DNA from 4 places in the Pseudoalteromonas sp. SG45-1 genome. Region 2 is predicted to be linked to each of the others. Evidence: predicted binding sites of a transcription regulator. Region 2 holds the regulator's gene; each other region holds the start of a gene.
What was found. The regulator ArgR, encoded in region 2, controls arginine synthesis, uptake and breakdown. The targets are predictions, from matches to a motif close to ANTGAATANNTATTCANT.
Positions count from the first base shown of each region.

Region 1 (2,213 bases), on a different contig from region 2:
AGCATATCAATACCAGCATCAATTGCTTTTTGGTAAGTAGCAGTACTTAAACCTGTTGTAGCGTGGCACTGCATAGCAATTGGAATAGATACAGTTTCTTTAAGTGCTTTAATTAGTTTTTCAGCATCGTACGGCTTTAATAAACCCGCCATATCTTTAATACAAATTGAGTGACAACCCATATCTTCAAGCTGCTTTGCAAGAGTTAGCCACATATCAAGTGTATGAACTGGGCTAACTGTGTACGAAATAGTACCTTGAGCGTGAGCGCCTACTTTTACAGCCGCTTTAATAGCTGTTTCTAGGTTACGTACATCGTTCATTGCATCAAATATACGAAATACATCAACGCCATTTTTATGTGCACGTTCTACAAACTTTTCAACTACGTCATCAGCGTAATGGCGGTAACCTAATAAGTTTTGACCGCGTAATAGCATTTGCTGTTTAGTATTAGGCATCGCTTTTTTAAGTGCACGAATACGCTCCCAAGGATCTTCGCCTAAATAACGAATACACGAGTCAAATGTAGCACCGCCCCACGATTCAATAGACCAATAACCCGCATCGTCTAATTTGCTAGCAATCGGTAGCATATCGTCTAGGCGCATACGCGTTGCTAATAATGATTGGTGAGCATCGCGTAATACCAATTCTGTTAATTTTAATTTAGCCATGTGTTTGCCCCTTATTTATTATTTGATTTGTACTGAGCAATGGCAGCACTAATAGCAGCGATGTGCTCATTAGGCACACCTTGAGATTTAAAAGATGGTGATTTAACTGGTGTCGCCACGTCAGGTTCGCTAAAGCGCGTCACCAAATTAGACATAAGCGTTACTGCACCAATTAATATCGACAGAAATACAAACACCCCAACCATGCCAGTAAGCATTAAGTTACCAGCCGTTGTGAGTAGAGCACCTATATCCATTTTTCTCCCCTTGAAACCCATATCGAAAATAAAAAATCGATTTAATTAAATATTTATTCACTGGATAATAACAAAACTAATCGCTTTGTCTACATCTTGTAAATTGGTAAAACCAATTAAACAATAAACAACATAACACTCAATTAATTTACATGCTATAACTCAGCAATCACGCGCTCTACAATACATACAAGAAATAACGACTATAGCTAATAGTTATATGGAAGTTGTTAATTAACTATCAAGCTAAGTAAAAATAAACACTAATTCTTAATATTAAATGCAAAGCCACACACCAATTGTTAATTGGTCTTACCAAAATAAGTTTATTTAGTGAACATTTAGCAGTTATTTGCAACAGTGTGAATAACTTACATAACAAAGCGTAAAAGTTACTAACCAACTAATAACTAGAACAACAGCGAAAAACCATAACCAATTGATATTTATACCAAATAAACTTTGGCATATAACTGGCATTAGTTATTATGAGCAAATTTGATAACCAAGGAGAAAACAATGTTACGCTGGACAATTACATTTTTAGTTATTGCTTTAATCGCTGCAGTGTTAGGTTTTGGTGGCATCGCAGGTGCCGCAGCTGGTATAGCAAAAATTATATTTTTTATCTTTTTAGTACTTTTAGTGATTTCATTAGTTTCAGGTGCACTACGTGGTAAATCACCCAGGTAGATAAAGCATTCAACTAACAAACACTAAAATTTAATTAATACTTACAAGGAATTACACTATGAACTCTACAACTTTAAAAGCAGCACTAATCGCAGTATTTGCAGGTTTTTTCATGATGGGTTGTGAAGACAACCATGCAGAAGATGCTGGCGAACGTATCGACGAAGCAGTAACTGATGTGCAAAACTCTGTTGAAGATGCATGTGAAAATGTTAAAGAAGGCGTGAACGCTGAAGAAACTAACTGTTAATTCTTCTTGTACCGCTAAAAAAACGGCTTTCGAGCCGTTTTTTTGTGCCAGTAATAAAATCACTGACTATAAAGCTGCTCATTTAGCAGTTAGCTTGTTAAAATAAAAAAAACGATATTTAAAGCAAGGCAAAATGGCATTCACAACCACCTACACATTAGATAAACCCTACTTTTACGAGTGTTTTGATGAGTCACTCCCTTATAGTAAGCGTGCAAAACCTAAATACTTTTTACTTGTGTTGTTAGTTGCGCTTGGTTTATTTGGCATTTATGTTTTAGACGATCATTACTTAGGAACGTTTATGATCATGTTAGCGGTACTCGAGTGCGTCGC
Region 1 is NZ_JACJEP010000022.1:49,280-51,492, forward strand. Features, by position in the region: gene oadA (sodium-extruding oxaloacetate decarboxylase subunit alpha) at 1-677, opposite strand, end outside; gene H5117_RS16175 (OadG family protein) at 689-934, opposite strand; gene H5117_RS16180 (DUF1328 domain-containing protein) at 1,454-1,627, shown strand; gene H5117_RS16185 (hypothetical protein) at 1,686-1,877, shown strand; gene H5117_RS16190 (YcxB family protein) at 2,011-2,213, shown strand, end outside.
Region 1: the regulator ArgR is predicted to act here: its motif matches at 979-996, upstream of H5117_RS16175 (OadG family protein).

Region 2 (2,213 bases):
GCGCAAAGTTAAAACAAGTAAGCGCTATAGAAGAAGAGTTTAGCGATCAATTTTCAGAATCAATGCTCTCTTGTATGGTTGCTATTGGTGCGCAATACTGGCCGCATATCCTCCCTGAATACATTCCAAGCGAATTACAGAGCTTTCCCAATATAACCCATAGCGATCACCAAATGAGCGTACAACCGTGCGATTTATTTGTGCAAATTCGCTCTGACCGTGAAGATGTTAACCATTTATTTGCGCTGCAAATTTTAAAATTATTTGCCCCCGATGTTGAGCTGGTGGAGCAAATTCGTAATTTTCGTTTTTTAGATGGTCGTGATTTTAACGGTTTTATTTATGGTGGCGACACCGCACATGGAAGAAAAAAGCGCGCTACGGCTTTAATCAGCAACCCTGGTAGCTTTGAAGATCAGGGGAGTTATATTCATGTTCAGCGTTATAAACATGATTTAACTATGTGGCAGCATTTATCATTGAGTGAGCAAGAGCAAATAATGGGACGTACGCGTCTTGATAACACGCTAATTACTCCAGCGGTCGAAACCAGCCATGCTTCGCGAAGTGAGCTAAAAGACGAAGACGGACAACCGCTACTATTAAATCAAAGCATGCCTTATGGCGACGTGTATGAGCAGGGAATGTTATCAATTACATGCGCTTGTACGGGCACCGCATTTGAAAAAGTACTTAATAGTCGTTTAGGGGAAGGGGATTGCTACGACCACTGGCTTGATTTTACTCAAGCCGATATGGGCTCTGCTTTCTTTGCACCTTCAATAGGGTTTTTAAAACAAATTTAGTTTGCTATTAAACTGTATCAAATAAAATGCGAACACGTTCAAGTGTTACATCTATTTCAGATATTTTAGCAGGAGCGATAAAAATAGTATCGTCGCCTGCAATTGTTCCTAGTACGCCATCTGCTTTACCTAATGAATCTAATAAACGTGCAATAAGCTGAGCAGCACCTGGGCTGGTACGAATGATGATCATCATTTCGTTGTGCATAATGTCGATTACTAATTGGCGTAATGGGCTTTTAGCCGTAGGTACACCCATTTCAGCAGGTAAGCAGTAAACCATTTCTTGTTTGGCATTACGTGTGCGTACAGCGCCAAATTTACTTAACATGCGTGATACTTTACTTTGGCTTATATTGTCAAAACCTTGATCTTTTAACGCATCAACTATTTCGCCTTGAGAGCCAAAATTTTCTTCTTTTAATAGTGATTTAAATGCTTTTACCAGTGCTTCTTGTTTATCTTGTGGTTGCATAGTCTTTATTCGTTTTTGTTATTTATGCCGCAAATTCTACACAAAAATGAATAATTATGCAGCAGTTGTTTAGTTAACTTGCCAGTTTGATGCGTTAAATCACATAAGTTTACGACTATGGTCGAAAATATACTTGAAATAGACAGGATAAATTTGTTTTTAGTCGCTAATTTCATTATCTTAAGAGCCACAAATGTTTCCTACCTCAAATTACGGAGAATTCCAATGAAAGTTGCTGTATTAGGTGCTGCAGGCGGTATCGGCCAAGCGTTGTCTTTATTATTAAAAACAGGCTTACCAGCTGGCTCTGAATTATCACTTTATGATGTTGCACCAGTGGTACCAGGTGTTGCGGTTGACCTTTCTCACATCCCAACAGATGTTAAAGTTGCAGGCTTTGGCGCAGACGATTTAAATAAAGCGCTTGAAGGCTCTGACATCGTTCTTATCCCAGCGGGTATGCCACGTAAACCAGGTATGGATCGTGCTGATTTATTCAATGTAAATGCTGGCATCATCAAAACTTTAGCAGAAGGCATTGTTGCCAGCTGTCCTAAAGCGTTAGTAGGTATTATTACTAACCCAGTAAATGGCACAGTTCCAATTGTTGCTGAAGTATTCAAAAAAGCAGGTACTTACGACGCTAAACGCGTATTCGGTATTACTACGCTTGACGTTATTCGTTCAGAAGCATTTGTTGCTGAACTTAAAGGCGTAGACGTAGCAACTGTAAAAGTACCAGTAATTGGTGGTCACTCAGGCACAACTATTCTGCCTCTACTTTCTCAAGTTGAAGGTGTTTCTTTCACTGATGAAGAAGTTGCTGCACTTACTCCACGTATCCAAAATGCGGGTACTGAAGTTGTAAATGCTAAAGCAGGCGGTGGTTCAGCTACGCTATCTATGGGTGCTGCTGCAGCTCGTTTTTGTAT
Region 2 is NZ_JACJEP010000006.1:183,450-185,662, forward strand. Features, by position in the region: gene H5117_RS08065 (Dyp-type peroxidase) at 1-806, shown strand, start outside; gene argR (transcriptional regulator ArgR) at 814-1,281, opposite strand; gene mdh (malate dehydrogenase) at 1,507-2,213, shown strand, end outside.

Region 3 (2,213 bases), on a different contig from region 2:
TAACTGTGCCCGGCGATTTTCGCGCTCAGCGGCATTAAGCTCAACTTGTGCCATATCGAGTGTTTTATTTAAAGTGAGTGTTTGGCGTCTTGCTTGCAAATGCTGCCTTTGCTGCTCGCCTTGTAGTCGTTTAAGTACAGATTCCTGTTGCTTTAATTCATTAGTTAACTCAGGGCTTTGCAGCAGGGCAAGTGTATCGCCTTGCTTTACTGTATCGCCGGCCTTTACTTTTAAATCTATAAATCCACGTTCTGGGCTGTAGATTTTAGGAGCATTAGCAGCAACAATTTTACCACTGGCGGCAATGTCTCGAATGAGCGCTTTAACATGTACTTTTGCAATCTGTACTTTTGAGTGGCTAATAGAGCTTTTAGCGCTATGGTTAGTTAAAAAAATATAAGCAACTGTAGAGACCACAATGAAAACAATCGCAGTGATTATCGTGTATTTTTTATAGTTTATAGGTGCCTTTACATGTACGTCTTGTGCACTGGTATCTTTAATCATTTAATTCCCCCTATATTGCTTTTATGTATTTTTCGCACAGCAGTAATAAAGCTGCTGTGCAAATGGCGGCAATAGGAGAGAGTAAAAATAAGCTTAGAGTAAACATGGTAATTCCAATTAGCGATTATATGTAAAGCTATACGATTAATATGCCAACTATTATCGCATTGATATTAAAGTGCTTTTTATTTTTTTGTTCTTGAAAATGATGTCCGCGGACAGTTTTTATGTCCGCATCGGACACCGCTTTAAATAAAAATTCACTATTAATGTACAAAAAAGGACATGAACTTTCATAACTATACTAATGAGCAGCAATAATCGGGGATGTTAAGCCATTAAAGTAATGAAATAGCACAAAACTATCTAAATGTTAACTGAATAGCCCTTCATGAGTTGAATACTTATTCACTTTTACTTGCCTTTACGTTTACGTAAGCTGCGGCTTTGGTCGCTTGTGTTTTTTACAATATGTTAAACTTGACACCAGTGTCATGAAAAAATAGTGGTTAAAATAACGCTAAATGTTAAAAATAATGATGAAAAGAAATCTTGCTATGAAGTGAGAAATATTCAAGAATGTGAATATGTATTCAAAGTGCTATTGACTCTATTTAAGATAGAGGCTAGTTTTGTCCGTCTGTTAGCAAATCGTCGAGCAGTTCATCCACGCTAACAGTGCAGCAAGGGGAGGGGTCTATGTTATACGACTCAAAGTTAGAAAAAGAAAATTGTGGCTTTGGCTTAATAGCCCAAGTTAATGGTCAAGCTAGTCATAGGCTTATTCGTACTGCTATTACGGGGCTTGATCGCATGCAGCACCGTGGCGGTATATCTGCCGATGGTAAAACAGGTGATGGCTGTGGTTTATTATTACAAAAACCAGATAGCTTTTTCCGTGCAATTGCCAGTGAACATAATTGGCACTTAGGCAAAAACTACGCAGTGGGTATGATATTTTTAAATTCAGACCCTGTTTTAGCACAAGCTGCAAAACAAATACTTAGCGAAGAATTAGAAAAAGAAACGCTAAATATTTTAGGTTGGCGTGTTGTACCAACCGACCCATCTATGTTGGGTCCTATTGCTGTACAGCAATTACCAGGTTTTGAACAAATTTTTGTTAGCGCGCCAGAAGGTTGGCGTTCTAAAGACTTAGAGCGTCGCTTATATGTAGCACGCCGCCGCGCTGAAAAGCGCATTGTTGATGATGAAGCTTTCTATATCGCAAGTCTATCTGGTTTGGTAACTATCTATAAAGGCTTAATGATGCCTGCGGATTTACCTAATTTTTACCTAGATTTAGCTGATATTCGTATGACGAGTGCGATTTGTGTTTTCCATCAGCGCTTTTCTACTAATACTCAGCCGCGTTGGCCTTTAGCTCAACCTTTCCGCTATTTAGCACACAATGGTGAAATTAATACTATTGAAGGTAACCGCCAGTGGGCACGCGCACGTTCTTATAAATTTGCGTCACCGCTTATTCCTGATTTACAAAGCGCAGCGCCGTTTGTAAACGAAACCGGTTCTGATTCATCAAGCCTAGATAATATGCTTGAGCTATTTTTAGCTGGCGGCATGGATTTATTCCGCGCTATGCGTATGCTCGTGCCGCCTGCATGGCAGAAAAACCGTGCAATGGACGACGATTTACGTGCATTTTACGACTTTAACTCTATGCATATGGAACCATGGGATGGCCC
Region 3 is NZ_JACJEP010000015.1:64,371-66,583, forward strand. Features, by position in the region: gene H5117_RS13425 (efflux RND transporter periplasmic adaptor subunit) at 1-507, opposite strand, end outside; gene gltB (glutamate synthase large subunit) at 1,207-2,213, shown strand, end outside.
Region 3: the regulator ArgR is predicted to act here: its motif matches at 1,088-1,105, upstream of gltB (glutamate synthase large subunit).

Region 4 (2,213 bases), on a different contig from region 2:
CAGCTTACTTGTTCATTGCACTAATTAAAAAGGCTGAAATTTTAGCGCCTTCTCTAAGTGTCGTTTCTGAGCTTGATTGGCCAACTAAAGAGCTGTCGGTAAATGGCGCTATCTCCATAATATCTGCACCCGTAATAGGAAACTCATCCGCAATGGCTGATAAAATATCAAGCGCATGCTGAGGCGTTAAACCGTGATGCTCTGGCGTACCTGTGGCAGATGCAAACTCTGCATCAAGTGCATCAATATCAAAGCTTACGTATATTTCATCAACGTTATCGGCTTTTAACTGTGCAATAGCGTCGGCAGCAACCGCTGCTGCGCCGCGTTCAATGATTTCATGTGCCCAGTGCTGTTTAACACCAAAAGTATTTTCCCAATGCGCTTTAGGCTTGCCACTTGAGCGAATACCAAATTGTATTAAATGATGCGGCGCCGGTAAAAACTCTAGTATATGTGTACACCACGAGCCAAAACATAAATCAATACCTAAGCGCTCCACAAGTAAATCGGTATGCGCGTCAAAGTGAATAATAGCCGTGCGCTTACCTTGCTCACGTTTTGCTTTTAAGTACGCTTTAGTAAGTGGGTAACTAATTGAGTGATCGCCACCAATACCAAATAATCCTTTATCTTTAAACGTTGCGTAAAAACTGTCGCACACATCTTCAGTGATTGATAACGGGCTTACGTAATAGTCGTTATCTTCATCACCATATAAGGCTTTTTGGCAATTAGAAATGGTTGCATCATTTAGGTATTTGTCATGAAGTAAATGTGGGATCACACGTACATCACCCAAATCAAACGAATGACACTGCGGTTGCTGATCAATTAATGCTGAGCGTACAAACAGTGGCCCCCAGTTTGCGCCGCGTAATATCCCACCGCCACAGTCTGAACTAATACCTAACATAACGGCTTTATGTGGTGAGTTTGGTAATTCGTTTAAAGACTCGCGCCACAAATTATCAACGTTTTCAGTTTGTCCGTAAAGTTTATTACGCAGCGCGGCTTTGCGCTCTTTTGCAGTATTTACTGTGTATACGCCATCGCCCGGTGCGCACAAACAGTGCTCAACTTTGTTTTTAAATGCTTCAAATTGTGTGCTCATAATAAACTCCTTCGGTTTTTATTCTGTACGTAGCTAATTACTTTTGATTAGTTATGCAAAATCACTAAAAATGCCTAAACTTCAAATAAATGCCACTTTGCTAAATAAGTCAGTGCTTAATATAAGTAAACACGTTAGTTTTTACGTCTACACTACAAGATTAAACCATTGAATTTATTTGATATTAATGAAAATTTGTAATCATTCATTTAATCGTAGTTACGCGCTTGAGTGATACTTATTATGTCTGCTTGAACATGTCAACAGCGCAACAAGGCTACGTATATAAGTACTTGAGTGAATATTCATAGTTGGTGAATAAATCAAATTAGCCCTTAAAATTATTAAGGCTTTATTGGAAGAGTTAAGATAAAACGGACAATCGTCCTGTACTTGATAAACGTTTCTAGCAATCATGCTAGATTGACAACAAATTATTATAAAAGGCTTAGCTATGGAAAAGGTATTTCACTTAGGACTATGTATTGACGATCTTAAAGGTGCAAAACTTGCGATTGTACCGGGCGATCCAGATCGTGCAGCACGTATTTCACAATTCCTAGACAACCCAACCTGCCTTGCTCAAACTCGCGAGTTTCATGTTTATTTAGGTCAATTAAACGGCCACTCTGTGGTTGTATGTTCTACAGGTATTGGTGGTCCATCTACGTCGATTGCAGTAGAAGAATTAGCACAACTTGGCGTGCGTAAATTTTTACGTATTGGTACAACCGGTGCAATTCAGCCACACATTAACGAAGGCGAAATTTTAATTAGCCAAGCGTCTGTACGTTTAGACGGTGCAAGCCAACATTTTGCACCACTTAGCTACCCTGCTGTATCTGACTTTTATGCAACACAAGCTATGGTACAAGCATGTAAAAACCTAAATATCGATTTTCATATTGGTATTACTGCATCAAGCGATACATTCTACCCAGGGCAAGAGCGTTACGATACGCACTCTGGTTACGTTCCTAAATCACTACAAGGTAGCTGCGAAGAGTGGCAAAAATTGGGCGTGATGAACTACGAAATGGAATCGGCAACATTATTTACTATGTGTGCAGCCCTTGGATTACAAGCAGCATGTGTAGCA
Region 4 is NZ_JACJEP010000005.1:214,771-216,983, reverse strand. Features, by position in the region: gene H5117_RS07030 (arginase family protein) at 5-1,114, opposite strand; gene udp (uridine phosphorylase) at 1,569-2,213, shown strand, end outside.
Region 4: the regulator ArgR is predicted to act here: its motif matches at 1,157-1,174, upstream of H5117_RS07030 (arginase family protein).